2 linked regions of the Aromatoleum aromaticum EbN1 genome follow. The protein of the gene in region 1 interacts with the protein of each later gene in a pairwise test. Links are inferred from orthologs where the notes say so. Each region holds a gene or a part of one and is shown in the gene's direction. Other genes may lie near its edges. The genes, in order: grxD and EBN1_RS18420.

The links.
Region 2: the proteins of grxD (region 1) and EBN1_RS18420 interact in binary tests that used the Escherichia coli proteins (3 or more experiments, as listed by UniProt). The link is inferred for Aromatoleum aromaticum EbN1 from one-to-one orthologs.

What each region holds. Positions count from the first base shown.
Region 1 is NC_006513.1:673,622-688,000, reverse strand. What follows is about bases 756-3,688. They hold grxD (Grx4 family monothiol glutaredoxin), read left to right. Parts: upstream 756-2,023; coding sequence 2,024-2,353; downstream 2,354-3,688. Other genes in these bases: EBN1_RS03205 (HprK-related kinase A), read right to left, coding at 3,487-3,688; EBN1_RS03210 (nucleotidyltransferase domain-containing protein), read right to left, coding at 2,384-3,490; prmC (peptide chain release factor N(5)-glutamine methyltransferase), read left to right, coding at 1,081-1,917; prfA (peptide chain release factor 1), read left to right, coding at 756-1,073. Outside these bases: more of prfA, read left to right, coding at 1-755; more of EBN1_RS03205, read right to left, coding at 3,689-4,356; EBN1_RS03200 (hypothetical protein), read right to left, coding at 4,353-4,628; EBN1_RS03195 (hypothetical protein), read right to left, coding at 4,641-5,168; argH (argininosuccinate lyase), read right to left, coding at 5,489-6,886; EBN1_RS03185 (LytR/AlgR family response regulator transcription factor), read left to right, coding at 7,065-7,826; ppc (phosphoenolpyruvate carboxylase), read right to left, coding at 7,854-10,604; hemC (hydroxymethylbilane synthase), read left to right, coding at 10,828-11,772; EBN1_RS03170 (uroporphyrinogen-III synthase), read left to right, coding at 11,801-12,568; EBN1_RS03165 (uroporphyrinogen-III C-methyltransferase), read left to right, coding at 12,720-13,862; EBN1_RS03160 (heme biosynthesis HemY N-terminal domain-containing protein), read left to right, coding at 13,876-14,379. UniProt on the Escherichia coli protein: Monothiol glutaredoxin involved in the biogenesis of iron-sulfur clusters.
Region 2 is NC_006513.1:3,845,861-3,860,285, forward strand. The notes cover bases 6,583-9,561. They hold EBN1_RS18420 (BolA family protein), read left to right. Parts: upstream 6,583-7,929; coding sequence 7,930-8,193; downstream 8,194-9,561. Other genes in these bases: EBN1_RS18405 (ATP-binding protein), read left to right, coding at 6,583-6,877; EBN1_RS18410 (septation protein A), read left to right, coding at 7,026-7,634; EBN1_RS18415 (YciI family protein), read left to right, coding at 7,634-7,933; EBN1_RS18425 (peptidylprolyl isomerase), read left to right, coding at 8,220-9,002; EBN1_RS18430 (acyl-CoA dehydrogenase), read right to left, coding at 9,103-9,561. Also shown: EBN1_RS18370 (LysR family transcriptional regulator), read right to left, coding at 1-601; lysophospholipid transporter LplT, read left to right, coding at 779-2,029; EBN1_RS18380 (uracil-DNA glycosylase), read right to left, coding at 2,055-2,876; rimI (ribosomal protein S18-alanine N-acetyltransferase), read right to left, coding at 2,873-3,328; tRNA (adenosine(37)-N6)-threonylcarbamoyltransferase complex dimerization subunit type 1 TsaB, read right to left, coding at 3,325-4,017; EBN1_RS18395 (hypothetical protein), read right to left, coding at 4,131-4,499; osmolarity response regulator transcription factor OmpR, read left to right, coding at 4,714-5,451; more of EBN1_RS18405, read left to right, coding at 5,408-6,582; more of EBN1_RS18430, read right to left, coding at 9,562-10,896; EBN1_RS18435 (energy-coupling factor ABC transporter permease), read right to left, coding at 10,956-11,621; EBN1_RS18440 (electron transfer flavoprotein subunit alpha/FixB family protein), read right to left, coding at 11,676-12,638; EBN1_RS18445 (electron transfer flavoprotein subunit beta/FixA family protein), read right to left, coding at 12,641-13,390; EBN1_RS18450 (TetR/AcrR family transcriptional regulator), read left to right, coding at 13,558-14,160; EBN1_RS18455 (TatD family hydrolase), read right to left, coding at 14,157-14,425. UniProt on the Escherichia coli protein: Transcriptional regulator that plays an important role in general stress response. Has many effects on cell morphology, cell growth and cell division. Acts by regulating the transcription of many genes, including dacA (PBP-5), dacC (PBP-6), ampC and mreB.

The sequences.
Region 1 (14,379 bases):
AGAGCATCCGCGACAAGCTCGAACTCCTGACCCACCGCCTGGCGGAACTCGATCGCGAGTTGTCGTCCGGGGACGCCGTGCGTGACATGGATGGATTCCGTTCGCTCGGGCGCGAGCGCGCCGAGATCGAACCGGTTGTCGCCTTGTACGGCGCTTACCGCCAGGCCGAGGCCGACTGCGAGAGCGCGCGCGCGATGCTGGCCGACGCGGAGATGCGCGAGCTGGCCGAGAGCGAGCTCGAAACGGGGGCGGTGCGCCTGCAGGCGCTGGAGGCCGAACTGCAGTGTGCGCTGCTGCCGTGCGACCCGAGCGACGAGCGCAACCTGTTTCTCGAAGTGCGTGCCGGCACCGGGGGGGACGAAGCTTCGCTGTTCGCCGGCGACCTGCTGCGCATGTATACGCGCTATGCCGAACGCCAGCGCTGGAAAGTCGAGATCGTGTCGTCGAGCCCATCGGATCTGGGCGGCTACAAGGAAGTGATCCTGCGCATCGCCGGCGCCGGGGCGTATTCGAAGCTCAAGTTCGAATCCGGCGGGCATCGTGTGCAGCGCATCCCGGTGACGGAAACGCAGGGACGCATCCATACTTCCGCCTGCACGGTGGCGGTGATGCCCGAGGCCGATGAAGTCGAAGCGGTGAACATCAATCCCGCCGACCTGCGCATCGACACGTTCCGCGCCAGCGGCGCGGGCGGCCAGCACATCAACAAGACCGATTCGGCAGTACGCATCACGCACCTTCCGACCGGCATCGTCGTCGAGTGCCAGGACGATCGTTCCCAGCATCGCAACCGCGCGCAGGCGATGTCGGTGCTCGCCGCGCGCATCCAGGACAGGCAATTGCGCGAGCAGCAGGCGCGCGAGGCCGCCACGCGCAAGAGCCTGGTCGGCAGTGGCGACCGGTCCGAGCGCATCCGCACATACAACTATCCGCAGGGGCGCGTCACGGATCATCGCATCAACCTGACGCTCTACAAGCTCGATGCGGTGATGCAGGGCGATCTGGACGAGCTCGTCGATGCGCTGACGCGGGAGCACCAGGCCGATCAGCTGGCGGCGCTGGGAGGCGGGTGACGTGAAAATGGCCGAAGCGACTCCCCACATCGGCGGCGCGCTGAACTGGGCACGAGCGCGGATCGCGGTCGTCGATGCGCGCATTCTGCTGCGCCACGTGCTGCAGTGCTCGGCGGCACGCCTCGCGGCGTACCCGGAAGCCAGGCTCGAAGCCCCGGAGTGGGCTGAATTCCGCTCGCTCGTCGAGCGGCGCGAGGCGGGTGAGCCGGTGGCTTATCTGACCGGCGAGCGGGAGTTCTTCGGCCATCCGTTCATCGTGACACCGGCGGTGCTGATTCCGCGTCCCGACACCGAGCTGCTGGTGGAACTGGCGCTGGCGCATTTCGGCGACAAGCCACATACGCGCGTGCTCGACCTCGGTACCGGGAGCGGCGCGCTCGCGATCAGCCTCGCGCTGGAGCTGCCGCAGGCCGATGTCGTCGCAGTCGATCGGTCGCGCGAGGCGCTGTGGGTCGCGATGGCGAACGCGGCACGCTTGCGGGCGAGCATTTCCTTTGTGCTCGGCGACTGGTTTTCTTCGCTTGGCGACGACCACTATCAACTCATCGTTGCGAACCCGCCTTATATCGCGGCAGCCGACCCGCATCTCGACGAGGGTGACGTGCGCTTCGAACCGAGCACCGCGCTTGTCGCGGGCCCCGACGGGCTCGACGACCTCGCGGCCATCGCCGCGCAGGCCCCACGTCACCTCGAACCCGGTGGCTGGCTGTTCATGGAACACGGCTTCGACCAGGCTGCCGCGGTGCGCGGGCTGCTGACCGATGGCGGGTTTTCGTCGATCGCGTCCTGGAAGGATCTGGCGGGCATCGAGCGGGTGTCGGGAGGGCAATGGCGCGGTCGCTGATCGCGGCAAGTCCCGCGCTCGCACGGCGTGCGGAGGCTATTGACGCGTGCGGCGTCCATCCATAGAATTACCCGACTGAAACACTCAACTTTTTAGGATATAGACCATGGACACCCAGGAAGTCATCCGCGAACAGGTCACCACGAACCCCGTCGTCCTGTACATGAAGGGCACGCCCCAGTTCCCGCAGTGCGGCTTCTCATCGACCGCCGTGCAGATCCTCAAGAACAGCGGCGTGCCGAAGTTCTTCTCGGTGAACGTTCTCGAGAACGACGAAATCCGTAACGGCATCAAGCAGTTCGCCAACTGGCCGACGATCCCGCAGCTGTACGTGAACGGTGAATTCGTCGGGGGCTGCGACATCATGCGCGAGATGTATGAAAACGGCGAGCTGCAGGAAGTTCTGAAGAGCGCCGGAGCAACGCAGCAAGGTTGATCCGGCTTTATCGAATTGCCCGCCGGCGCCTCACGGCGGGCTTTTTCGTGCCGGCCGTCCCGCCGGCTGTACCAGTCGGGCCCGCATCCTCAATGCCGTCTTGCGCGCGAGATGCGGGAACAGCATCGGCAGGGGCATGCGAAGCCAGTGATAACGCGCGAGCATCGCCGCGCGAGCGAGGCGAACGGCTGTCGGGGGCGGGAAGTCCGGATTCGACGGCAGTAACGCGCGCGGCACCAGCCAGTCCATCAGACGCTGCGAGGTCGCGCCGGGGGAATCGAGTCGCTCGAACCCCCTTGGGGCGGTCGGTGTGTTGAGCCACGCTTGCGCGAAATGCAGCCCGTACCACAAAGGCCGCTGCAGCCCCAACTCCTGAGCGCGGGCGACAAGGCGCTCCGGGAAATCTTCCTGTTGAAAAAAGCGGCGCAACAGGGCGTCAATGTCGACGATCTCGCGGACTCGCAAGGCAAGGTCGCCGTCATGAAAGCAGTGCACGCACGCATGCAGCACCTGGTCTTCGGGGCACAGGACCCGGAACACCGAGTCGGGAACTGGCACGCTGGCCTCGAACAGCGGGCGGGCGTCGAAGTGGAGGGTGCCGGTTACCGGCGTGATCGCATGATGCAGGTCCACCTCCAGCACCCGGCCGGGAAAACGCATCGGCAGCGTCTCGTGGCTCCAGTCGCGGTAATAGCGCTCGTCATAGGCGTCGAGCGGGGCAGCGACCCAGCCCGCAGCGCGTAGCCGCTGTTCCACCGGCCGCAAGTGCGCTTTCGGCACCAGAAGGTCGACATCCGACGCAAAACGGCCGCGCGCCATCCCCCCCTGCAACGCGTAGGCGCCGCCTTTCAGCGCAATGACTGGAAAAGTGACGTCGCGCAGCAGCGCAGCGAGCGCGTCGAGTTCGCCGAGCAGCATGCGGGCGTTGAATGCGGCGATTCGGCTGGCCGACACCAAATGTCGGCGCACCGGTTCGGGCAGGTCGCTGTTGCCGTCGTTTGAGGCGGCGAGGCGGCCGTGCAAGCCGGTCATGCGGGCGAGACGGAGCACATGTTCCCATCGCGCTGTGTCAATGTGAAGCGGTTCGCGCATTCCCCGCAGCAACAGTTCGAGTTCGGTCGGCAGCCGCGGTTTCACGGCGCCGCCACGAACAAATGCTCGATGTGGTCGATGGCGGCCCCGAGGTCCCCGTATTCGAGTTCGCAGGCTTTTACCGACCGGGCGAGCCGTGTGACAGCATGAAAGCCGATCGGGCCGAGGCTGCGGTAGTTGAAACTGTTGAGGCCGAGGCGCATCGCCGCCTCGGCCGTGGACAGCGTGTTGGAGCGCAGCGGCGCGCCATCGCGATAGCGCGGGAAGATCACTAACCTCGGTGTGGCGGTGCGGTGGCGATCGGCGATGCTGGCCGGGTTCGGCACGAAGTGTGCGACATCGCCTTTGCGCGTTTTCGGGAATACGGGGCCGAGCACGGCTCCGGGCAGACCACCGATAACGTCGATTGAGCGATTCTTCAGTGCAGCGGGCTTCAGCAGGGGCCGTACGTGCCCGGATTCCGGGTCGACGACGCCGAATTCATCCGAGAGAAAGCGCCAGCCGGCGAGGTGGAGCGCACAGGTCAGCGTACTCTTGCCCGAGCCGGGGGCCGCCGGCAGGATCAGCGCATGCTCCCCCCGCGCCAGCACGCCGGCATGAAGCAGCAGATAGGCGTTGAGGCGCTGCGCGAGCAACCAGTTGCTGCCCCATTCGAACAGCGGGAGCGCGCCGTGCAGGGGATAGGGCTCGAAGGGGCGAACCCCCTCGGACCAAAGCGCCACCTGCCGTCGGCCCAGCCGCCACGCGGGGCCCGGCCACAGCGCAACGCGAATGTCAGCGAAAAACCCCGCGTCGTTGTCACTGCGACGGCCGTAAATGAAATCGAGCTGCTCCTGGAACTTCAATATCGGTGAGGTCACCGCGATACGGGCCGCGCCGAGATCGAGCAGGCGGTAGTCGAGGCGCCTCAAACTGCGCCTTCGTCGCGACCACGGCCGAGGCCCGCAAGGGAATGCGCGAGGTGCTCGAGGCCTGGAGGCCAGCCGCCGGCGGCATGAATCTCGCGCACAAATTCATCGAAGCGTGACGCCTCGATCGCGGAGGCTGCCTCACGCAGCACCTGGACCGCCCCTTCGCTGAGCAAATGCGTGTCCCACCACACGGGGTCCAGAAAAAGAAACTGCCCGTCGAGCGACGGGCAGTGCGCATCCATCCATGCGCGGGGGCCATAGCGGAAGCGCATCGTACGATCCGGTCAGCCTCCGAAACCGTAGTTCGCCACGATGCCGGGGTTGATCGAGGTCAGGCACGACGAGACCGCAGGAGTGAATCCCTCGCCTTGAACGGTGTAAGTCGGGTAGGTGCCGGCCTCAATGCCATCGGGATCGAAATAAACCAGCAGCCAAGCCTTTTTCGGATAGTCACCGCTGCCGTTTGGCTTCGGGATGGCAGCTGAAATGAGAACCTCTGGATTATCGGCTCGATACACGTTGCCGTCCACCTCGAAGCCGTCTATCACCCCGTTGCCATTGCTCTGGTATCGGTTCACCTCCACCATTTTCCACGCCCAGTTGCCCCCTCCAGGTGTGGCTGGCGGTGCGGCGCCGATGAAGAACTGATTAGTACCAGTCGGGTAACCGCCATCGATCTTGGCGATGCAACTCAGGGATGCCGCCGCCAGCGGTCCGCCATAACCCAGAGTCATCACCGATGACGTCGCCAGTGCGCCCTTAAGCAAGCGTCGGCGCCGCTCGTCCGCATTGTCTTGCTTTGCCTGAGTCATTTCGAACCCCTTGTTTCAGCAACCGCCAGTGAAATCGCCGCAGCGGCTGCTTCGCTGTCAGTTCAGCCCCTTTCAACCATAGCAAATATCACGCCGAGACTGAAAAAATCTTTGCAAGTCACTGATCGAAAAGGCCGGCGCGGACCACCCTCTCGTCGCCGAGCTGCCGGCTGTAAAAAACTCCGACAGCGGCCACAGGCGGCAGGTTTCAGGAATCGGCTCGTGCTCCGTGTGCCGATACAGACGTCGGCTCCTGCACTCGTCCCGTCAGCACGCCTCTTCGTTCCGGCGCGTGGGGGGGCGACAGGGCCCGTACGGAATCAAGCATTCTTGCCCCGCGCGCGCGTGATCGCGGCGCGGACCTGTTCCGGCGCAGTGCCCCCGACATGCGCCCTCGACGCCAGCGAGCCTTCGACGGTCAGCACTGCGAACACGTCTTCGCCGACGAGCGGCGAGAAGGCGCGCAGCTCGTCGAGGCTGAAGTCCGGCAGGTCGCAGCCTTTTGCCTCGGCTGCGCGCACGGCGAGCGCAACCGCTTCATGTGCGTCGCGAAACGGCAGGCCTTTCTTGACGAGATAGTCGGCGAGGTCGGTCGCCGTTGCGTAGCCCTGCTTCAGCGCGTCGCGCATCGCGTCGGCCTTGACGCGGATGCCGGTGATCATGTCGGCGTAGATGCGCAGCGTGTCGATGACCGTGTCGGCGGTGTCGAACAGCGGCTCCTTGTCTTCCTGGTTGTCCTTGTTGTAGGCGAGCGGCTGGCCTTTCATCAGCGTCAAGAGCGCGATCAGGCTACCATTGACGCGCCCGGTCTTGCCGCGCACGAGTTCGGGCACGTCGGGGTTCTTCTTCTGCGGCATGATCGAGCTGCCGGTGCAGAAGCGGTCGGCAAGGTCGATGAAACCCACGCGCGGGCTCATCCACAGGATCAGCTCTTCGGACAAGCGCGACAGGTGGGTCATCAGCAGCGCCGAGGCGGCGCAGAATTCGATCGCGAAATCGCGGTCGCTGACGGCGTCGAGCGAATTGTGGCAGACCTCATCGAAGCCCAGCTCGCGAGCGACGAACTCGCGGTCGATCGGATAGCTTGTGCCGGCGAGCGCGGCGGCTCCGAGCGGCAGGCGGTTGACGCGCTTGCGGCAGTCTGTGAAGCGCTCGGCGTCGCGGCGGCTCATTTCAAAATAGGCCATCAGGTGGTGGCCGAAAGTCACCGGCTGGGCGACCTGCAGGTGCGTGAAGCCGGGCATCGGCGTCGCGGCGTTCGCTTCGGCCACATCGAGCAAGTTCTTCTGGAACTCGCCGATCAGCGCGAGGATCCGGTCGATCGCGTCGCGCAGCCACAGGCGGATGTCGGTCGCGACCTGGTCGTTGCGGCTGCGGCCGGTGTGCAGGCGCTTGCCGGGATTGCCGACGAGCGCGGTGAGGCGCTTCTCGATGTTGAGGTGGACGTCCTCGTCGTCGAGGTTCCACGCGAATTCGCCGCGCTCGATCTCGCCGCGGATCTGCACCATGCCGCGCTCGATGTCGGCGAGGTCGGTCGCGCCGATAATGCCTTGGCGAGCGAGCATCTTCGCGTGCGCGAGCGAGCCGCGGATGTCCTGCTGCGCCATGCGCTGGTCGAACGACACCGAGGCGGTATAGCGCTTGACGAGGTCCGAGACCGGTTCGGAAAAACGGCCGGACCACGCCTTGGCCGGCTGCGAGGAGGAGGTGTCTGTCATAATGTCCGTGGAAGGAAAACCGACCGGGAGGATCGTTCGATGCCGCGGCGGCGCAGGTTTCGTCCGTCGCGTCCGTCGCATATAAGGGGTGAAAAGTATAAAGCAAAAGCTTCGCCGGCTTCCGCCGGGCGCTTGCGACGCGGGCTTTCCCGGCGTCGCCACAACCGAGAATTCCTGCATGACCGACGCTGCTCTGCGAGTCGTCATTGTTGACGACGAGGAGCCTGCCCGCGCACGCCTCAAGGACCTGCTCGACGACATCGCGGACACGCAGCCGACGCGCGTCGTCGGCGTGGCGGCTAACGGGCTCGAAGCGTTGCGCCTGATCGAAGACCTGGCCACCGACGTCGTGCTCGCCGACATCCGCATGCCGGTCATGGACGGGGTGGAACTCGCGCGCCACCTCGGCCGTCTCGAGTGCCCCCCCGCTGTGATCTTCACAACGGCATACGATGAATACGCGGTGCAGGCGTTCGAGCTGGCAGCGACCGATTACCTGCTGAAGCCGGTGCGCGCAGCGCGGCTTGCCGAAGCGCTCGCGCGCGCACGCTGGCGTTCGCCCGCTACCGACACGCTGCTGGCCGGCCTTTCGCGCGGCGCAAGGCGCCATTTCAGCGTCAATGAGCGCGGGCGCATCGTGCTGGTGCCGCTCGCCGACGTGCTGTTTCTGCGCGCGGAACTCAAATACGTCACTGCGCGCACCGCGGGGCGCGAGTTCCTGCTCGACGAGTCGCTGGTCCAGCTCGAACAGGAGTTCCGCGATCGCTTCGTCCGCATCCATCGCAACTGCCTCGTCGCGCGCGGGGCGGTGACGGGCGTCGAGCGCGCGGGCGAGGACGACGGCGAGCCGCACTGGGACGTCGTGCTCGCCGGCCTGGCCGAACGCCTGCCGATCAGCCGGCGCCAGTGGCCGGTGGTCCGGCACACGCTCGGGTTCTGACTCTCACTCGCTGACGCCCCGACTTCATTAGCCGCTGTTGCGCAAACCGGCCGCGATGCCGTTGATCGAGATGTGGATCCCGAGCCGGATGCGCGCGTCGTCATGCGTCTCGCGATGGCGGCGCAGCAGCTCGACCTGTACGTGGTTGAGCGGATCGAGGTAGGGGAAGCGGTTGCGGATCGAGCGCTTGAGCAGCGGGTTGCCGTCGAGGAGCTCGCGCTGGCCGGTGATCGCGAGCAGCGCGTCGACGGTGTCGTGCCATTCGTTGCGGATGCGCTCGAAGATCGCATCGCGCAAGTTGACGTCCTTGACGAGCCCGGCGTAGCGTGACGCGATCGCCAGATCGGTCTTCGCCAGCACCATGTCCATGTTCGACAGCAGCGCGGCGAAGAACGACCATTCCCGATGCATCGCCTGCAGGCGGGCGATGCCGTCGTCAGCGTGGGCTGCGAGCCAGGTTTTGACTGCGCTGCCGAAGCCGAACCAGCCCGGCAGCATCAGGCGGCACTGCGACCAGCTGAACACCCAGGGGATCGCGCGCAGATCCTCGATGCGCGTGCCTTTCTTGCGCGACGCGGGCCGCGAGCCGATGTTCAGCTCGGCGATCTCCGAGATCACGGTCGATTCCCAGAAATAGCGTTCGAACCCTTCGGTGTCGTAGACCAGCCCGCGGTACGCAGCGAACGCGACGTCCGACAGCGCCTGCATCGTGTCGAGGAACTCGACGCGCGGCGCGGGAGCGCGATCGGCGAGCAGGCTCGCTTCGAGCGTCGCGGCGACGATGACTTCGAGGTTGCGCCGGCCGACTTCCGGGTTGCCATATTTCGCCGCGATCACTTCGCCCTGCTCGGTGAGCCGGATCTGCCCCTGCACCGCGCCGCCGGGTTGCGCGAGGATCGCCTCGTAGCTCGGGCCGCCGCCCCGTCCGACCGAACCGCCCCGGCCGTGGAACAGGCGCAGACGGATGCCGTGCCGCGCGAACACCTCGATCAGGCCGATCTCGGCCTTGTAGAGCGCCCAGCCCGACGTCAGGAAGCCGCCGTCCTTGTTGCTGTCGGAATAGCCGAGCATGACTTCGTGGGTGCGGTCGCGGGAGGCAGCGAGCAGGTTCATGTATCCGGGCAGCGCGAACAGGCGGTCCATCACCGACGGCGCGTTCGCGAGATCTTCGATCGTCTCGAACAGCGGGACGATATTGACGTCCAGCGCCCGTTCGTGCGGCCTCAGCAGGCCCGCCTCCTTCAGCAGCAGCGCGAGTTCGAGCAGATCGGAGACGTCGTCGGTCTTCGAGATGATGCAGTTCGGGATCGCCGGCCCCCCGTAGCGCCGGTGAGCCGCGCGCGCAGTGCGGAAGATCGCGAGCTCGCCTTCGGTCTCGTCTGAATAGCGCACGTGAGGCGATGCGAGCGGACGCGGTGTCGCGAGTTCCTCGATCAGCAGTTCGACGCGCGCCGCCTCGTCGAGCGTCGCGTAGTCGGTACCGGTTCTGGCGGTCGCAAGGAGTTCGGCGACGACGCGCTCATGCACCTCGGAATTCTGGCGCAGGTCGATCGGCGCGAGGTGAAAGCCGAACACGCGCACCGCCCGCCGCAGCCGGCGCAGCTGCCCGCGCGCGAGCGCCGCCGAGCCGTTCGCGACGAGCGAGCGGTGAATGACATCGAGATCGTCGGCGAGTTCGGCGACGGCGGCATACGGTTCGGCCACTGCCACCGGGTGGCGCGGCGGTTCGGTGCCGAGCAGCGCGTGGTGCGTCGCTGCGAGCCGCGCATAGATGCCGGAGATCGCGCGGCGGTAGGGTTCGTCGTTGCGGTGGGGAGAATGGTCGGGCGAGCGGGCGGCCAGTGCGAGCAGCGCATCGGATGCGGTGACCAGCCCGAGCGCGAGCGACAGGCGCGCGCCGAGGGCGTGCAGTTCGTCGAGATAGAAGCCGAGCACGGCCCCTGCCTGCATCGCGAGCGTGCGTTCAAGCACGTCGGCAGTGACGAAAGGATTGCCGTCGCGATCGCCGCCGATCCAGCTGCCGACCTGCAGGAACGCCGGCAGTTCGAGGCCGGCGAGCGCCGGGTCGCGGCTCACGAGCTGGTCTTCGAGGTTCGCATAGAGGTGCGGCAGCTCACGCAGGAAAGTCGCGTCGAAATACGACAGGCCGTTCGCGACTTCATCGACGACCGACAGCTTCGCCGGGCGCAGCATGCGCGTCTGCCACAGCGTCAGCACCGTGCGGCGCAGCGCCTCGTCGCTTTCCTGGCGCTCTTCGGGAGTCAGCGTCATGCGGTCGCGTGCATCGAGCAGGTGGGCGATGTCGGTCTCGCAGTTGAGGATGCTCTTGCGCTGGACTTCGGTCGGATGCGCAGTCAGCACCGGCGAGATCAGCGCGGTGTCGAAGAACGCCGCGAGCCGGGCCGGCGGCAAGCCGCTCGCCAGTGCGCGCACGAGCGCGTGCGCGACGCTGCCTTCGCGCGGCGCCGAGCCGGCGATCAGGTGCGCGCGGCTGCGGCGGATGTGATGCTGGTCCTCGGCGATGTTCGACAGGTGCGAGAAATAGCTGAACGCGCGCACGACTTCGATCGTCTGTTCGCGCGACAGCGCGTCGAGGATGCCTTCGAGTTCGAGCCGTGCCGCGTTGTCATCGTCGCGGCGGAAGCGCACCGAAGTCTGGCGGATGCGCTCGATGAGGGCGAATGCCGCTTCGCCGTGCTGGTCGCGCACGGTGTCGCCCAGCACGCGGCCGAGCAGCCGGATGTCTTCGCGCAGCGGGGCGTCCTTGTCTTCAGTCATGGTCTGTTCCGGGTGTGGGTGGCTACGTTGTGGGAGCGGCCGGTTGGCTCGCCGGCTGACGTGATGGGGACTTGCGCCCGCCGGGGCACGAAAGGCGCAATTTGCACCCATGCTAGAATGCCGCCCAGCCCGTGCGCCATTGGCGCCAACCCTGATGTTGCATTGCGGCAACCCTTTGCTGCGAGCGGCACCGATCCATTCCTCCGTGACGAGTCTGCCCACCGTGAGCGCTACCCCTGACTTTCCCGCCCCCGAACGCCTCGTAATCGCCACTCGCGAAAGCCGTCTAGCACTGTGGCAGGCCGAACACGTCAAGGCTCGGCTCGAGGCGCTCTACCCGGGCTGTCGCGTCGAGCTGCTCGGCATGACCACGCGCGGCGACCAGATCCTCGACCGTCCGCTCGCGAAGGTCGGCGGCAAGGGGCTGTTCGTCAAGGAACTCGAAGCCGCGCTGCTCGAGGAGCGCGCCGACATCGCGGTGCATTCGATGAAGGACGTGCCGATGCAGCTGGCCGAACCGTTCGCGCTGCCGTGCATCTCGGCGCGCGAAGTGCCGCTCGACGCGTTTGTGTCGCCGCGCTACGCGAGCCTCGCCGACATGCCGCCGGGCACGGTCGTCGGCACGTCATCGCTGCGCCGCGAATCGCAGCTGCATGCGCAGTTCCCGTTCCTGGCGGTCACGAGCCTGCGCGGCAACCTCGACACGCGCCTGCGCAAGCTCGACGAGGGGCAGTACGACGCGATCATTCTCGCCGCCGCCGGACTGCGGCGCTTAGGGCTTGCCGACCGCATCCGTGCCGAACTGCCGTCCGAGGTGTCGCTGCCGGCGGCCGGGCAGGGCGCGCTCGGCATCGAATGCCTGGCGAAGCGCACCGACATCGCGGCCTGGCTCGCGCCGTTGAACGATGCCGACACTTCCGCGTGCGTGCGCGCCGAGCGCGCCGTCGCGCGCGCGCTCGCGGGCAGCTGCGAAGTGCCGCTCGGCGCCTACGCCGAGATCCGCGCCGGCCGGCTGTGGCTGCGCGGTTTCGTCGCGCTGCCCGATGGCAGCCGCATGGTCCGCGCCGAACGCGAAGGCGATGCCGCCGATGCCGAAGGGCTCGGCCTCGCACTGGCCGACGACTTGCGCGCGCAAGGGGCCGAAGACATCCTCGCGCGGCTGGGGTGAGCCCGGTCCGGACGGCACAGGCTTGTCGATGACGCGCAATACGCTCTGCGGACGTCACGTCGCAGTCACTCGCCCGGTGGGGCAGGCCGACAGCCTGTGCGAGGCGATCGCTGCACGCGGCGGCATTCCGGTGTGCTTTCCGGTGCTCGCGATCGGCGCCGTCGATGGCGCACGACTCGACGACATAGCCACCCGGCTCGATCAGTTCGATCTCGCGTTTTTCGTCAGTCCGAACGCCGTGCAGCACGCGCTCACGCCGATCCTCGCGCGGCGCGCCTGGCCGCAGCGAGTGGTGGTCGCGACTGTCGGCAAGGGGAGCGAGCGGGCGCTCGCGGCGTTCGGTTTTCGCTCCGTCGTCGCGCCGGCGAGTGGTTTCGACAGCGAGTCCGTGCTCGCCCTTCCGGAATTCCGGCCCGAAGCGGTGCGTGGCCGGCGGATCGTGATCTTCCGCGGCGACGGCGGTCGCGACCTGCTCGGCGAAACCTTGCGCGAACACGGCGCCGACGTCGAATACGTGAGCTGCTATCGCCGCTTCCAGCCCGACCAGGATCCGGCCCCGCTGCTCGACCTCGCGCGGCGCGGCGCACTCGACGCGATCACGCTCACCAGCAGCGAAGGTGTCGCGAAGCTCGTCGCCATCGTCGGCGCCGAGGGCCTGCGCCTGCTGTGCCCGGTGCCGATCTTCGCGCCGCACTCGAGAATTGCGGCGCACGCGCGCGCAGCCGGCTTCGTGCGTGTCGTCGAAACCGGCCCCGGCGACGAAGGGCTCATTCGCGCACTCGAATCTCATTTCTAGCGACCTCGGTTAAACTCTCGGCATGAAAGAAGAAATCCCAGCGCTTTCCCAGCCTCCGCGTTCCGATACTCCATCCGGATCGGCGCCATCCACCTCGTCCTCCACTCCGGCGGCTTCCTCCTCGAAGCGTGGCGGCGGCGTCGCGACTGCCGTGGCGCTGGTCGCGCTCGCCGCCGCCGGGCTCGCCGCCTGGCAGGTATACGAGCTGCGCTCTGGCGCCATCGAGATTCGCGAGGAAGTCGCCCAGCGCCTGGCGGCAAGCGATTCCGCGCTCGCCGAAGCGCGGGGATCGGCGCGCCAGCAGCAGGAGTCGATCGCGTCGCTGCAGGGCAAGATCGGCGCGCTCGAGGCGCACGTCGCGGCCACCGAAGGGCAGGCCGCCGCGCTCGAGAATCTCTACCAGGAGTTTTCGCGCACGCGGGACGACCGGATCGTCGCCGAGACGGAGCAGGCGATCGGCATCGCCGCGCAGCAACTGCAGCTGGCCGGCAACCCCGAAGCCGCGCTGATCGCGTTGCAGGGGGCCGAAGCGCGGCTCGCGGCGCAGGACCGTGGCCAGTTCCAGGCCCTGCGGCGCGCGCTGGTGCGTGACATCGAGCGGCTCCAGACTGCGCCGCAAGTCGATGTGCCCGGCATCGCGCTGCGCCTGGAGATGCTGCTCGAGCGTGTCGACACGCTGCCGCTGGCTTTCGCCGGGCAACTCGACGATCCTGCTGCCGCCCGCAACGCGGGGGCGAGCGCGCCGGAAGGTGCTTCGACCGAGCCGTCGGTGATCGATTTCATCACCGGACTGGCGCGCGACATCTGGCGCGAAATGCTGACGCTGGTGCGAATCGAGCGTCTCGACCAGTCGGAACCCGTGCTGCTGGCGCCGGCGCAAAGCACCTACCTGCGCGAGAATCTCAAGATTCGCCTGCTGACCGCGCGGCTCGCGCTGCTCGCGCGCGACGGCCGGACTTTCGCCGCCGATCTGGCGCAGGCGCAGGGCTGGATCGAACGCTTTTTCGACCAGCGCGACCCGGCCGTCCAGGAAACGCTCGCCGAACTCGCGGCGCTGCAGGCATTGCCGGTCAAGGTCGAGCAGCCGACGCCGACCGAAAGCCTCGGCGCACTGCGAATGCTGCAGGCACGCTCGGCCGAGAGCCGGCGGCCGATCAACGGAGCACCGGCGCCCGCGGGTGGTGCCGCTTCCGGTGCCCGCCGTTCGCACGATGAGGCGGTTTCCGCTCCCACGATCCCGTCGCCGCCTGCTCCGCCTGCGCGCGAGCAGGGGCCGGGCGCCGGCGAGCGTTGAGGAGAGGCCCGGGATGCGTACCCTGCTCTGGCTCATCGCCTTGTTCGCTCTCGCTGCCGGGGTGGCGATGCTCGCGAGCGTCAATACCGGCTACGTGCTCGTCGTGCTGCCGCCGTGGCGTGCCCAGCTGTCACTGAATCTTCTCATCGTCGCGCTGCTCGCGACATTTTTCATCGGCTACGTGGTGCTCCGACTGGTCGGGAAAACGATCGCGCTGCCGGGACGGGTCGGCGTGTTTCGCGAGCGCCGGCGCAAGGACAAGGCCGGCCGAGCGCTGCGCGAGGGCTTGCGGGCCCTTTTCGAAGGCCGCTTTGCGCAGGCGTTGAAGCTTTCCGGCAAGGCTTTCGACGCCGGGGAAAGCCGCTCGATGGCGGCACTGGTCGCGGCGCGTGCGGCGCACGGCATGCACGATGACACCCGCTACCGGATCTGGATCGGGCGGGCTGCGGAGCAGGAAGAAGAAGTCCGGGTTGCACGCCTGATGACCGAAGCCGAACTCGCGATCGAAGGGCGGCGC
Region 2 (14,425 bases), 3.2 Mb from region 1 along the record:
GGATCGCGTTGCCCGGATCGCGCGTGATGAAAGCATGGTCGAGCAGATCGTGCGCGGTGAGCCGCGACTTCGACGCGAGCGGATGTCCCGGGCGGCAGATGACGAGCAATTCGTCGCGCGCGGCGGTAAAACGTTCGATCGCCGGCTGTTCCGACACGATCTCGATCAACCCGAGATCGAGCTCCCGCGCCGCGACCCGGTCCTCGGTGAGCTGCGAATTGCCCACCACGACCCGTGGGATCACGCGCGGATATTTATGCTTGAAGCGCTCGAGCAGCTTCGGCAGCCAGTAGGCGGCGATCGTCGTGCTGGTGCCGATGCTCAGCGTTCCGCCCAGTTCGTCAGTCAGCTCCGACACACGCGATTCCAGCTCCTCCGACAGGTCGAGGATCCGGTCGGCATAGGCGAGCACGACTTCGCCGGCCGGCGTAAGGGAGACCTTGCCGTGCCCGCGCTCCAGCAATCGGGTGTTGAAGTGTTCCTCGAGTTGCTTGATCTGGAACGTGACCGCCGGCTGGGTCATGAAAAGATGTTCGGCTGCGCGGGTAAAGGAACCGTGCTTGGCCACCGCGCTGAATACCTGCAGCCTGCGATCTGCCATCCCCGCCTCTCCATAAATCATGTTTATATGCTGTATTAAACCATATGCCGTGGCTACGGTGGCTACTGCCCGGTCTGGGCCGATCTCCGACCGGGGCAAGCCTTGTTTCGAATCAAAACAATTCAGCCCTGTCGTGATATAAACCGCCCTTTACTCACGTGACGGCGCCTCCCTCCGATGCCGCTCGGCTTCTACATCATCATGGCAGCGCAGTTTTTTTCCGCGCTGGCCGACAATGCCTTGCTGATCGTTGCAATCGCGCTTCTCCGTGAAATGGCAGCCCCGGAACAATTCGAGCCGCTGCTGAAACTGTTCTTCACGGTTTCCTATGTCGCCCTCGCCGCGTTCGTCGGCGCCTTCGCGGACTCGATGCCGAAGTGGCGCGTGATGCTGATCAGCAACACGATCAAGATCGGCGGCTGCCTGATGCTGTTCCTGGGTGCGCATCCGCTGCTCGCGTACGCGGTGATCGGTCTCGGCGCGGCGGCCTACTCACCGGCAAAGTACGGCATCCTCACCGAATATCTCCCGCACCGGCTGCTGGTCGTGGCCAACGGCTGGATCGAAGGCCTGACTGTCGGCGCGATCATCCTCGGTACCGTGCTCGGCGGCCTCCTCATTCGCCCCGATACATCAGTGTGGCTCGCGAGCCTGGATCTGCCGCTGGTCGACGGCACGATCGGCGGCACGATCGCCGTGATCAGCCTGTTCTACGTGGCAGGCGGAATCTTCAATTTCTACATTCCCGATACCGGCGTCGACCACAAGCCGCTCAAAAACAACCCGATCTACCTGATCCACGATTTCAACCATTGCCTGAAGCTCCTGTGGCGCGACAAGCTCGGCCAGATCTCGCTCGCGGTCACGACGCTGTTCTGGGGCGCCGGGGCGACGCTCCAGTTCATCGTCATCAAGTGGGCCGAACACAACCTGGGATTCAATCTCTCGCAGGCCTCGATGCTGCAGGGCGTGGTCGCGATCGGTGTGGCGCTGGGGGCGGTGATGGCGGCGAAGATGATCAGCCTGCGTCGTTCCGTCCACGTGATTCCGTTGGGAATCGCGATGGGACTCGTGGTGATGGTGATGGTCGGTGTCACTCACGCGACGCTCGCGATGCTGCTGATGGTGCTTGTCGGCGCCCTCGCCGGATTTTTCGTCGTGCCGATGAATGCGCTGCTGCAGCACCGCGGCCATATCCTGATGGGCGCCGGGCATTCGATCGCGGTGCAGAACTTCAACGAGAACCTGTCGATCCTGGTGATGACCGGCCTTTACGCGCTGCTGATCATGTCGGGCCTGTCGATCCACATCGTCATCGTGATGTTCGGGCTGTTCGTCGCGGGAATGATGCTGATGGTCAAGTGGCACCACGAACGGAACCAGCGCGAATTCGATTCGGTCGCGCTGCTCGACGAACACAAGCACTGAGCAAGGCTGTCGCGCCCGGCTTTCGTCACGCCGGCGTCGCTCTTTCCATCAGTTCCCGGGCAAAGCACAGGTCTTCCCAGACTTTCGCCTTGTCCCGCTGATTGCGCAGCAGGTAGGCCGGGTGGTAGGTCACGACCACCGGCATCCCGCGGCACCTGAAAACCTGTCCGCGCGCGGCCCCGATCGCCACGTCGACCCCGAGCAGCGCGCGCGCTGCCGGACGGCCCAGCGCAACCAGCAGACGCGGCTGCAGCAGTGCGATCTGCCGGGCGAGATAGGGTGCGCAGGCCTCGATCTCGTCATTTCCCGGTGTGCGGTTGTGCGGCGGCCGGCACTTGACTGCATTCGCGATATATACCCCTTCGCCCCGTTTCAGCCCGATCGCCGCCAGCATCGCGTCGAGGAGCTTGCCGGCAGCGCCGACGAACGGTTCGCCGCGCTGGTCTTCTTCCGCCCCGGGCCCCTCGCCGACGAACATCCACGAGGCCTGGCGATCGCCGACCCCCGGCACTGCCTGGCGACGCCGCTCGCACAGGCGGCAGGCCGTGCACGCCCGGATGTCGGCGTCGAGCGCTTCCCAGTCCAAGGTTTCGATCCGCCGGGCGCGCTCGTCCGGCGAGTCAACCGCAGGGGCGGCCGCAACGGGGTCCGGGTGCGGTCGATGCGAAGCCTGCGGTTCTCGTGCGGAGAAGACGACGCCGGATTCCCTCGCGGGCGGGCCCGCGGCAGCCGGTTCTTCCGCCACTGCCTCCGGCTCGTCCGCCTGCAGCGCCTGCGACCTTCCGCGCAACCGCCACAGCGGTGCAAGGCCCATTTCGCGCAGTACCGCATCCCGACGCTGGTTCATAGTTCGAGCCGCATCACGATCGCGTCCTCGCGACCGCCCTCGCGCAGCGCGTAGTAGCCCTTGCGCCGTCCGATCGGCTGAAAGCCGTGCGATCGATACAGCGCGAGCGCCGCGGAATTCGAGGGACGCACTTCGAGAAAGAACTGCGACGCACCACATCGCCGCGCTTCGGCAAAAAGATGTCGCAGGAGCGCTGTGCCGAGCCTCGCGCCCTGGAATTCGCGCGCCACGCTGATGTTGAGCAGATGCGCTTCGTCCAGCACCACCAACATGACAGCATACGCAACCGGAGATCCGCCGACGCGCATCACCCATGCGCCGTGGCCGGCCGCCAGCGAATCTGCGAAGTTTCCCCGGGACCACGGGAAAGCATGCAGTGCGGCTTCGTGGTCGACGACCCAGTCGAGGTCGCGATCGGTCATCGGGGAGAAATCGGATACTGCGGCGTTCAAGCGCGCCCTCCCCGTGCGAGACGTTCCGCCGTCGTCAGCGCTACCTTGTCGCGCACATACAGGGGGACGGCGTATTCGGGCGCCAGCAGCCGCCCTTCGCGGACCTCGCCAGCCGCCAGCCGGGCAATATCCGCAGCGCGGGGAACGGCCGTCGGATTGCGGCCCGACAAGCGGGCAGTGACAGACGCCGGGATGCCGGCTTCATGAACGCGGAACGCCGAGCCGACACCAAACCACCGTTCGCCGGCAGGCAAAGCCAGATGTTGCGGCGGCGAGCAGGCGGGAACCTGCACCTCGATTGCCTGTTCCCCGTCCACGCGGTATGCCGCCGAATACACTTCCCCCATGCGGGCATCGGTCGCGACGAAAACCGTGCTCCCTTCGCCCTGCAACGCCAGCGCCGCGAGGCTGCATATCGGCACCACCCCGATCCCGGCTCCCATCCCGAGACCCTGCGCAACCCCACACGCCAGCCTCAGCCCGGTGAAGGCACCGGGTCCCGCGCCGAATGCGATCGCATCGAGCGTGGCGATCGGTAATCCGGCGTTCCCGAGCAGCGCCCGAAGCGTCGGCAGCAGATACTCTGAATGATTGGCATGCCCTTCGAGGCGATGTTCGACGATGTCGTCGTCGACCAGCAGGGCGACGCTCGCGCGTTCACACGAGGTCTCGATGGCGAGGATTTTCATAGGCCGGCATTTTACCGGCAGCAGCGCCCGACAAGTGAAATGCGCGTGGAACGGAAACGGTGCTTCGATCAGCCGGCGCCGCGCACCCGCGGAAAAACAGCGCCGGGAAGTGTCTAGCGGGCAGCGGCTCTTCGGCTCTCATAGACGCCACGCATCGCCTCGCGCAACTCCCGGTTCAACGCCTCGCGTTCATCCTGGGACATGCGTGGCCGCTTGTGCTCGGTGACGGGAAGGTCTGCGCCGCTGATCAGTGCGCGCCTGAGTTCGGCGTGGCGCAGGTCCTCCGGGCTTTGCAGAGTCGCCAGCGGCTGCTGCGCGAGTACTCCCGGCACCGTTTGCGCGAACACCGGCTCCCCCACTCCGAATGTCATGGCCATGGCGAGGATCGACAGTGCCTGTCCACGCCCCGTTTGCATCCGGACCGAAGCACCCGCTTCGCCGCCCGACGTCGCGGGATCTGATGCCAACCTCGGATGTGTCATGATGATGATCTCCAGCCTCTTCACGGGGCGACTTTTGCATACCCGAAAAATACTAGGAATTACCCGTGCCGTGGGAGATGTCCGTGCGCGTTTCGGACCATGCTGTAACGGGGTGTTGCCTATTCCACACCGCCTTACGAAGCGTTACTCCGGTACCCGGCCTGGGCCGCCGAAGCGCTAGCATGCCAAATGTTCAAAGGATAGGATGCGACTTATGAACGCTAAAATCCGATATAGAGTGTTACTCGTCGACGACGACGCGCGGTTGCGGGATTTGTTGTCGAGATATCTGCAGGAGCAGGGTTTCACGGTCAAGGCGGTGGTCGACGCACCGTCGATGGACCGGGCGCTGCATCGCGAGCATTTCGACCTGATGGTGCTCGACCTGATGCTTCCCGGCGAGGACGGTCTGACGATCTGCCGGCGCCTGCGCGCCGATGAAAACGCCATGCCGATCATCATGCTCACGGCAAAGGGAGACGATGTCGATCGCATCATCGGGCTCGAAATGGGTGCCGACGACTACCTTGCCAAGCCGTTCAACCCGCGCGAACTGGTGGCCCGTATCCACGCGGTGATGCGCCGCCAGCCTCCGAGCCTGCCCGGTGCCCCGACGAGCGAGGATGAAATCGTCAGCTTCGGGCGCGTGCGCGTCAATCTCGGTGTGCGTTCGCTGACGCGTGACGAGGACGAGATTGCACTCACCACGGGCGAATTCTCGCTGCTGAAGGTGCTCCTCCAGCATCCCCGGCAACCCCTGTCGCGCGACAAGCTGATGGAACTCGCGCGCGGGCGGGAGTACGGCGTTTTCGATCGGGCGATCGACGTGCAGGTGAGCCGGCTGCGCAAGCTCGTCGAGGACGATCCGGCGAAACCCCGTTACATCCAGACTGTCTGGGGTTTCGGCTATGTATTCGTTCCCGATGATACAAAAGCTGCAAGCGAGAGCTGACCATCCTCCGCGTCCCGCCGGGTGGACCGGCATCCGTGAGACCCTCAGCGAGGCGGTGAACGATCTTCCGCCGCGCACGCTGCTGTGGCAGACTTTTCTGCTCATTGCCCTCCTGCTGACGCTCGCGCTGGTGGCCTGGTCGCAGATTTTTCGCCATTTCGAGGACCCGGTGCGCGCACGCGATCTTGCGCAGATGGCGACGAGCGTCGTGAACCTGACGCGCACCGCGCTGATCAACGCCGACGTCGAGCGCCGCACCGAATTGCTCATCGACCTGGCAGCGCTCGAGGGGATCCGGATTTACCCGGCCGAACCTTCCGACGAACTCCTTCCGCTGCCGGACAGTCGCGCCATGCGTCTGCTGACCGAAGAGATTCGCCGTCAGCTCGGCGCTCACACGCGCTTTGCCTCGCGCTGGAAAACGCTCGACGGTTTCTGGATCAGCTTCAGGCTCCACCCGGAAGACAAGGAAGATTTCTGGGTCATGCTGCCGTCCGAGCGGCTGCAACAGACCGAGGCGATCGAATGGCTGACGTGGGGAGGCGGTGCGCTCCTCGTCGCGCTGCTCGGCGCCTACCTGATCGTTTCCCGGATCAGCGTGCCGCTGCGCAATCTCGCCCGCTCGGCGCGCGTCGTCGGCAGCGGTCGCACGCCGCCACACCTGCCCGAAACAGGCCCCCAAGAGATTGCCGCAGTGGCGAAAGCCTTCAACCAGATGGCAGGGGATCTCGCCCGCACGGACGCGGATCGCGCCCTGATTCTCGCCGGCGTCTCCCACGATCTGCGTACGCCGCTGGCGCGCCTGCGGCTTGGCGTCGAAATGTCGGGGGCACCGGAAACCGAAGTCGCCGCGATGGTGGCCGACGTCGAGGAGATGGACCGGATCATCGGCCAGTTCCTGGATTTCGGGCGCGGAGAACCGCAGGAGCCGATGGAGGCGCTCGACCTGGCGGGCCTCGTGCGGGACCTCGTGGAACCTTATCGGCTGCGCGGTATCGATATCCGCACGGACTTGCCCGGGAAACTGGTCCTGCCCGCGCGAAGCCTGTCGCTGCGACGAGGGCTCGCCAACCTCATCGATAACGCCATCCGCTATGCGGGCGAGAACCATCCCATAGATATCAAAGTGAATAGCGCCGAAGGCGAGGCGACGATCGAAGTCGCAGACCGCGGGCCAGGCATTCCGGAGAGCGAAATCGAGAGGATGCGCCACCCCTTCACGCGCCTCGAGAACGCGCGCTCGAACACCAAGGGGGCCGGTCTCGGCCTCGCGATCGTCGAACGCATCATCCGCTCGCACAACGGGCGACTGGACCTGGGCCGCCGGCTCGGAGGCGGATTGCTTGCAATCCTGCATCTTCCGCTGGAAAAGCGCCGTCTCGGCACGAGAATGCGCGGGCCGGAGCAGGATGACGCGACCGCATGAGAGCAGGCCCGGCATCCGGTTCTTGCACCGGTACAGGCAGTCTCCGCGGCACTGCCGTCCTGTCCGGCGATGGACGTTGATCCGGCCAGGATTCCATCCCCTCAAAGCTCAGCCGGATACAACGGACAAGTCGCTATAATTCTGCCGCATGAAAATTCTCTTCGATCTGCTCCCGGTCATCCTCTTCTTCGTCGCCTACAAGATCGCTGGCGGAAACCAGGCTTTCGCGCACGAGCTCGCGTCGCGCTGGCTCGGCGACGGCATTGCCGTCACGCAGGCGCCGATCCTGCTGGCAACCGCGGTGGCGATCCTGGCTACGATTGCCCAGATCGGCTGGGTATGGATGCGGCACCGCAAGGTGGACACGATGCTGTGGATCAGCCTTGCCATAATCGCGGTGTTCGGGGGCGCGACGCTGTTTTTCCACAACCCGACGTTCATCAAGTGGAAGCCGACCGCACTGTACTGGCTGTTCGGCGGCACCTTGACCGTATCGGCCGTGATATTCCGCCGCAACCTGATCCGGAAGATGCTCGAAGCCCAGATTCGGCTGCCGGAGCCCGTCTGGAAACGCCTCAACCTTGCATGGGCCGGGTTTTTCATCCTCATGGGTTTTCTCAACCTGTACGTTGCATACAATTTTTCCGAAGAGGCCTGGGTCAATTTCAAACTTTTCGGCGGCATGGGCCTGATGCTGCTGTTCGTTCTTGGCCAGGGCTTCTATCTGTCCCGACATATCCAGGAGGAAACCACCTGATGCTTTACGTACTCCTCGGCGAAGATGCGCCGGGTTCGCTTGAAGCGCGCACGAGCGCCCGTCCGGCCCATCTGGCCCGCCTGGAGGGATTGCGCGATGAAGGACGCCTGCTGATGGCAGGCCCGCTCCCGGCGATAGATTCCCCGGATCCCGGCCCGGCCGGTTTCTTCGGCAGCCTCGTCGTCGCCGAGTTCGCGTCCCAAGGCGAGGCCGAGCGCTGGCTGGCCGACGATCCCTATGTCAAACAGGGCGTGTTCGCGCGGATCACCGTGAAACCCTTCAAGAAGGTGCTGCCTTGACCACGATCGACCAAATCCGCGAACGCCTGGCGGTGCTCGATCCGGTATCGGTCGAGATCGACGACGACAGTGCGTTGCACGCCGGCCACGCGGGAGCCAGAAGTGGCGGCGGCCATTATCGCCTGACCATCGTCGCCGAGTGTTTCCAGGGCAAGAACACTGTCGCCCGTCACCGCCTTGTCTATGACGCGCTCGGCGACCTGATGCGCACGCGCGTGCACGCGCTCGCCGTCCGCGCCCTGACGGCCGATGAAGCATGAATTCAACCCACCCCGAAGGAACCTTGATGAAACGTTTTCCCAGCCGCCTCGCCCTCGGTCTCACGGCCGCCCTGTTGGTCCACGCAGCGGGCGCGGCTACCCCGGTTGCGACCGTAAACGGCGCCCCGATTCCTTCGTCCCGCATGGACGTCATGATCAATGAGCAGCATGCGCAAGGCGCCCCCGACGGCGCCGAGCTGCGCGAGGCCGCTCGCGAGCAGCTCGTCCGCCTCGAAGTGCTGGCGCAGGAAGCGGCAAGGAAAGGGATCGACAAGAAGCCCGAAATCCAGGCCCAGATGGACCTAGCCCGCCAGGGCGTGCTGATCCGCGCGTACATGCAGGACTTCGTCAAGACCAATCCCGCCACCGATGCCGATCTGCGGAAGGAATACGAAAGCATCAAGGGCCAGATGGGTTCGAAGGAATACAAGCCGCGCCACATCCTCGTCGAAACTGAAGAAGAAGCGAAAGCGATCATCGGCAAGCTGCGTGCCGGCGAGAAGTTCGAGGCGCTCGCCACGGCGTCGAAGGATCCCGGCTCGAAAGACAAGGGCGGAGAACTGGGCTGGAGCAACCCCGGGATGTTCGTCAAGCCGTTCTCGGAAGCGATGGTCAAACTCGAGAAGGGTCAATACAGCGCGACGCCGGTCAAGAGCGATTTCGGCTACCACGTGATCCAGCTCGACGACGTCCGCGACCTGAAAGCGCCTGCTTTCGAAGAGGTCAAACCGCAACTCGAACAGCGCCTGCAGCAGAAGAAAATCGAGAAGCACGTCGCCGACCTGAGGGCCAAGGCGAAAGTCGAGTAACTGCGATCCAGCGTGACAAGGGCCGGTTTCTGCGCAGGCAGACCGGCCCTTTCGTTTCAAGGCGGGCGCGGCGGGAGCCGGCGCCGCCATCAAGTCGCGTTCAGAAGTGCGCTTCGTCGAGAGCCAGCGCGCCGGCGGCTCCGTTCACCACTGCGTACGCCAGCGCCGGAGCGAGCGACAGGACGTGGTCGGCGTAAAAACGCGCCGTCACGATCTTCGTCCGATAGAACTCATCGTCGGACCCGGCCGCGATTCGAGCCTGCGAAGCCAGCGCCGCGCGCGCCATTTGCCATCCGCCGCCGACGATACCGAGCAGCTTCAGGAACGGCACCGAACCGACCGAGGCCGCCTTGATGTCGTTGTTGTACGTCGCGAGGATGTAGTCCACCGCCGCTTCAACCGCCGCGATGCCGGCGTCGAGCGATTTGCGGATCGCCGCGAACGCTTCGCCCTGCTGCTCCGCAAGTTGGCCCTGGACGGCCCGCATGTCGCCGATCAGCGCTCTGACCGTCACGCCGTTCTCACGCGCGATCTTCCGCCCGATCAGGTCATTCGCCTGGATGGCCGTCGTGCCTTCGTAGATCGTCGTGATCCGCGCATCGCGCAGATGCTGCGCCGCTCCGGCCTCTTCGATGAAGCCCATGCCGCCGTGCACCTGCACGCCCGTCGACGCGATGTCGATGGAATTCTCGGTGCACCATCCCTTGACGACCGGAATCATCAGGTCGACGAAAGCCTGCTTCTGCGCCCGCACCGCAGCGTCCGGATGCCGATGCGCGAGGTCGGTCGCTGCGCCGACGACGTAGGCAAGCGCCCGCATCGCCTCGGTCTGCGATTTCATCGACATCAGCATGCGGCGCACGTCGGGGTGATGGAGGATCGACACTTTCGGTCCGCCGCGCACCCCGGCTTCAGTGCCCTGCACGCGATCCTTCGCGTAGGCCAAGGCATGCTGGTAGGCGCGCTCGGACAACGCCAGGCCTTCCATGCCGACTGCAAAGCGCGCCTCGTTCATCATGATGAACATGTACTCGAGGCCGCGGTTCGCCTCGCCGACCAGCGTGCCGATCGCACCGCCGCTGTCGCCGAACGCGAGCACGCAGGTCGGGCTCGCGTGGATGCCGAGCTTGTGCTCGATCGAGACACACTGCACGTCGTTGCGCTCGCCGGGCGTGCCGTCGGCATTGAGCAGGAACTTCGGCACGACGAAGAGCGAAATCCCCTTCACGCCTTCGGGAGCGTCCGGAAGGCGTGCAAGCACCAGGTGAACGATGTTGTCGGTCAGGTCGTGCTCACCATAGGTGATGAATATCTTCTGTCCGAAGAGGCGGTAGGTGCCGTCGCCCTGGGGTTCGGCGCGCGTGCGCACCGCCGCCAGATCGGACCCCGCCTGCGGCTCGGTGAGGTTCATCGTGCCGGTCCACTCGCCGCTGATCATCTTCGGCAGGTAAGCGGCCTTCTGCTCGTCGCTGCCGCGCAGCGCGACCGCCTCGATCGCACCGTTGGTCAGCATCGGGCACAGCGAGAAAGCCATGTTCGCCGCCTTCCACATTTCCATGACGGCAGTCGAGAGCAGCTTCGGCAACCCCTGGCCGCCGTATTCGGGATCGCCTGCGACCGCAGTCCAACCGGCCTCGGAAAACTGGCGATAAGCCTCCTTCCAGCCGGGCGCCGTCGTGACCTTGCCATGGTCCCACTTCGCACCCTCCTGGTCCCCGACCCGGTTCAGGGGCGCCAGAATGCCGCTGGCGAACTTGTTCGCTTCGTCCAGGATCGCATCGACCAGGTCGCTCGACACATCTTCGCAGCCAGGAAGCTTTGCGACTTCCTGCAGGCCGGCCAGTTCGTGCATGACGAACTGCATGTCGCGAACGGGTGCAGTGTATTGGCTCATTTTTCTAACCTCTCCAGTAGTACTTTGTTGTAATTTGCGGCTCTTGCTGCCGCGTCGGGTTACTTGTCGATCAGATAGCGGCGGTCATCGAACGCCACCACCCAGTCGGGCCGGTACACCACCATCAGCGTGATCGCCGCCCCGCTCATCCATGCCTCCGCAAAACCGAGCAACAGGAGGTAAGGAAGATAATCGCTGGCCAGAAATGCAAATGAATAAGCACTGCCCGCCACCATCGCCGCGGCGGCAAGAGCGCCCTGCAGCATCGCCGTGACCGCGGAGCCGATGAAGGCCACGACGAAGATGAACACGAACAAATGCGCCGGCAGGCGACGTTCCACCGTGCGCAGCCACAGTTGTGCGGCGAGCACCGGAGCGACGCCCATCAGCAGGAAATTGAGCGGCCAGGCTTGCCACTCGAGTGCCCCGTTCAGCGTGATGCCGGCCAACGCCAGCCCCAGCGCGACGATCGCCAGCCGGGGACCCAGCGCAAGGGTGGCGACCATTGCGCCGAGCAAATGGAGGTTCAGGCCAGGCTTGACGCCGGCCCTCAGGCTCCACAACAGGATCAGGCTTACGACGAAGCCGAGCAGCAGGTTCAGCTGCGCCGGCGCTGCAACGTGCGTCCATCGAACGGTCACTGCAAGGTGATGGAACACGAACAGCGAAAGAATGAGCGAAATCCAGTGCCAGGAGGCGGGAAACAGTGAGACAGGAAGGTCCAATCTCGCTGCTCCCCGTGCCGGTCCGGGTCCGGGTCCGGTTTCGCTCGCGCGGCGTCAGCCTACCGCGTTGGTCAGCTCGGGGACGAGCTCGAACAGATCGCCGACGAGCCCGTAGTCGGCGACCTGGAAGATCGGCGCTTCCGGATCCTTGTTGATCGCGACGATGACCTTCGAGTCCTTCATGCCCGCCAGGTGCTGGATCGCGCCCGAGACGCCGACCGCGATGTAGAGCTGCGGCGCGACGATCTTGCCGGTCTGGCCGACCTGGTAGTCGTTCGGCGCGAAACCGGCATCGACCGCAGCGCGCGAAGCGCCGAGCGCGGCACCGAGCTTGTCGGCGAGCGGCTCGAGCAGCTTGTGGTAGTTCTCGCCGCTGCCCAGACCCCGGCCGCCGGAGACGATGATCTTCGCAGCACCCAGTTCGGGGCGCGCGCTCTTCGTGAGCTCGCGTCCGACGAGCTTCGCCACGCCGAGGTCGGGCCCTGCGGCGAGCGCTTCGACTGCGGCTCCGCCTTCATTGGCGACTGCGGCCGCTTCGAACGCGGTCGTGCGCACCGTCAGCACTTTCACGCCATCGGAGCTCTTGACGGTCGCGAGCGCGTTGCCGGCGTAGATCGGACGCTGGAAAGTGTCGGCCGATTCGATCGCGACGACGTCGGAGATTTGCGCGACGTCGAGGAGTGCCGCCACGCGCGGAGTGACATTCTTGCCGTACGAGGTGCCGGGCGCGACGACGTGCGAGTAGTCGCCGGCCTCATCTGCAACTGATGCGACGACGAGCGCCGCGACGTTCTCGGCGGTCTGCGCGTCGTAGTGCGCGGCATCGGCGACGCGCACCTTGGCCACGCCTGCGAGCTTCGCGGCTTCTGCCGCGGCCGCGGCGCAGTTCGCGCCCGCGACGAGGACATGCACTTCACCTCCGGCCGCCTTGCCGAGCTCGGTGGCCGCAGCCACGGCGTTCAGGGTCGCGGCCTTCAGGCTCGCGTTGTCGTGTTCAGCAATAACCAGAATCGCCATGTTCAGATCACCTTCGCTTCGTTCTTGAGCTTGTCGACGAGCTGCGCAACGTCGGCAACGCGTACGCCGGCGCTGCGCTTCGCGGGTTCGACGACTTTCAGCGTCGCCAGGCGCGGTGCGACATCGACGCCGAGGTCGGCGGGCTTGACCGTCTCGAGCGGCTTTTTCTTCGCTTTCATGATGTTCGGCAGCGTCGCGTAGCGCGGCTCGTTCAGGCGCAGATCGGTCGTGACGACTGCCGGCAGCTTGATTTCGAGGGTTTCGAGGCCGCCGTCGATCTCGCGCGTGACGGTCGCAGCGCCGCCGGCAATGACGAGCTTCGACGCGAAAGTGGCTTGCGGCCAGCTCATCAACGCGGCCAGCATCTGACCGGTCTGGTTCGAATCGTCGTCGATCGCCTGCTTGCCGCAAATCACCACCTGCGGAGCTTCCTTGTCGCACAGCGCTTTCAGGAGCTTCGCGACGGCGAGCGGCTGCAGTTCGACGTCGGTCTCGACGAGGATGCCGCGGTCCGCGCCGATCGCCATCGCCGCGCGCAGCGTCTCCTGGCACGCGGCGACGCCGCAGCTCACCGCCACCACTTCGGTCGCAATACCGGCTTCCTTCAGCCGCACCGCTTCTTCGATTGCAATCTCGTCGAACGGATTCATCGACATCTTCACGTTGGCGATATCCACGCCGGTGCCGTCGCTCTTGACACGCACCTTGACGTTGTAATCGACCACGCGCTTAACGGGTACGAGGATCTTCAATGCCGCGCTCCTTAATCTGTCTGGTCAGTGTTTTTATGGGTCCGAGCATTATGTCACTGCCCGAAATCGAATGACACCTTGACCGCCGCTCCAAAAAATCGTTCCATACGCATCGGTATGGACACGTACGGTAGCGTATGGTCCAGGATTCGTCAATACTATCCCGTATGGAAAACGTCGTGAACAAACCCCGGGTTCAACTCGATCGTGATGCATGGATCGTTGCCGCCACTGACGTGCTCGCCGAGGAAGGCGTCGCCGGTCTGCGCGTCGAAGTGCTGGCCAAGCGCCTGAAAGTCACGAAAGGAAGCTTCTATTGGCACTTCCAGGATCGGCACGACCTGCTGATGGCCGTGTTGCAGACCTGGCGCGACGGGCGGATCCGCGACATCGTCAAGCAGACCCGGGCGGACCCCGGGCGCGAGCTGGAGCAGATCTACCACGTCATCGACATCTACAGCACAAGCCGCAGTCGCCGCGGTGCGATGATCGAACTGGCGGTGCGCGACTGGGCGCGGCGCGACCCGGAAACTGCCGCAATCGTCGCCGAAGTCGACGACATCCGGCTACGCTGCGCGCGCGACCTGTTTCTCGCCTGCGCCGTGCCGATGGAAGAAGCATCGAGCCGCTGCATGCTGCTTTATGCATACGTATTCGGGATTTCGCTGATGATCTATGACAAGTTCGACAGCGACGTGGCGCGCGTCAAGCGCGATATCGCCGACCTCATTGCCCAGTCCGCAAACATGAAGAAAAGGCAGTCGGCCTAAAGTCTTCCGGCAAAAACCGAAACTGCGTTGCGACCCGTCGCCGCGATCACCTCATCGACCGCAGTCCCCCTCAGGTCGGCGAGAATCCGGGCATAGCGCAACAGGTTGCACGGCTCGTTGCGCCGCCCCTGCGCCCATGCGGGGGACATGTCCGGCGCATCCGTCTCGAGAACGAGCGTGTCCAGCGGCAGGGTCGCCGCAAGGGCACGGATGCGCCGCGAGCCGTCGAAACTCATCGCCCCGCCGAAACCCAGCTTGAAGCCCA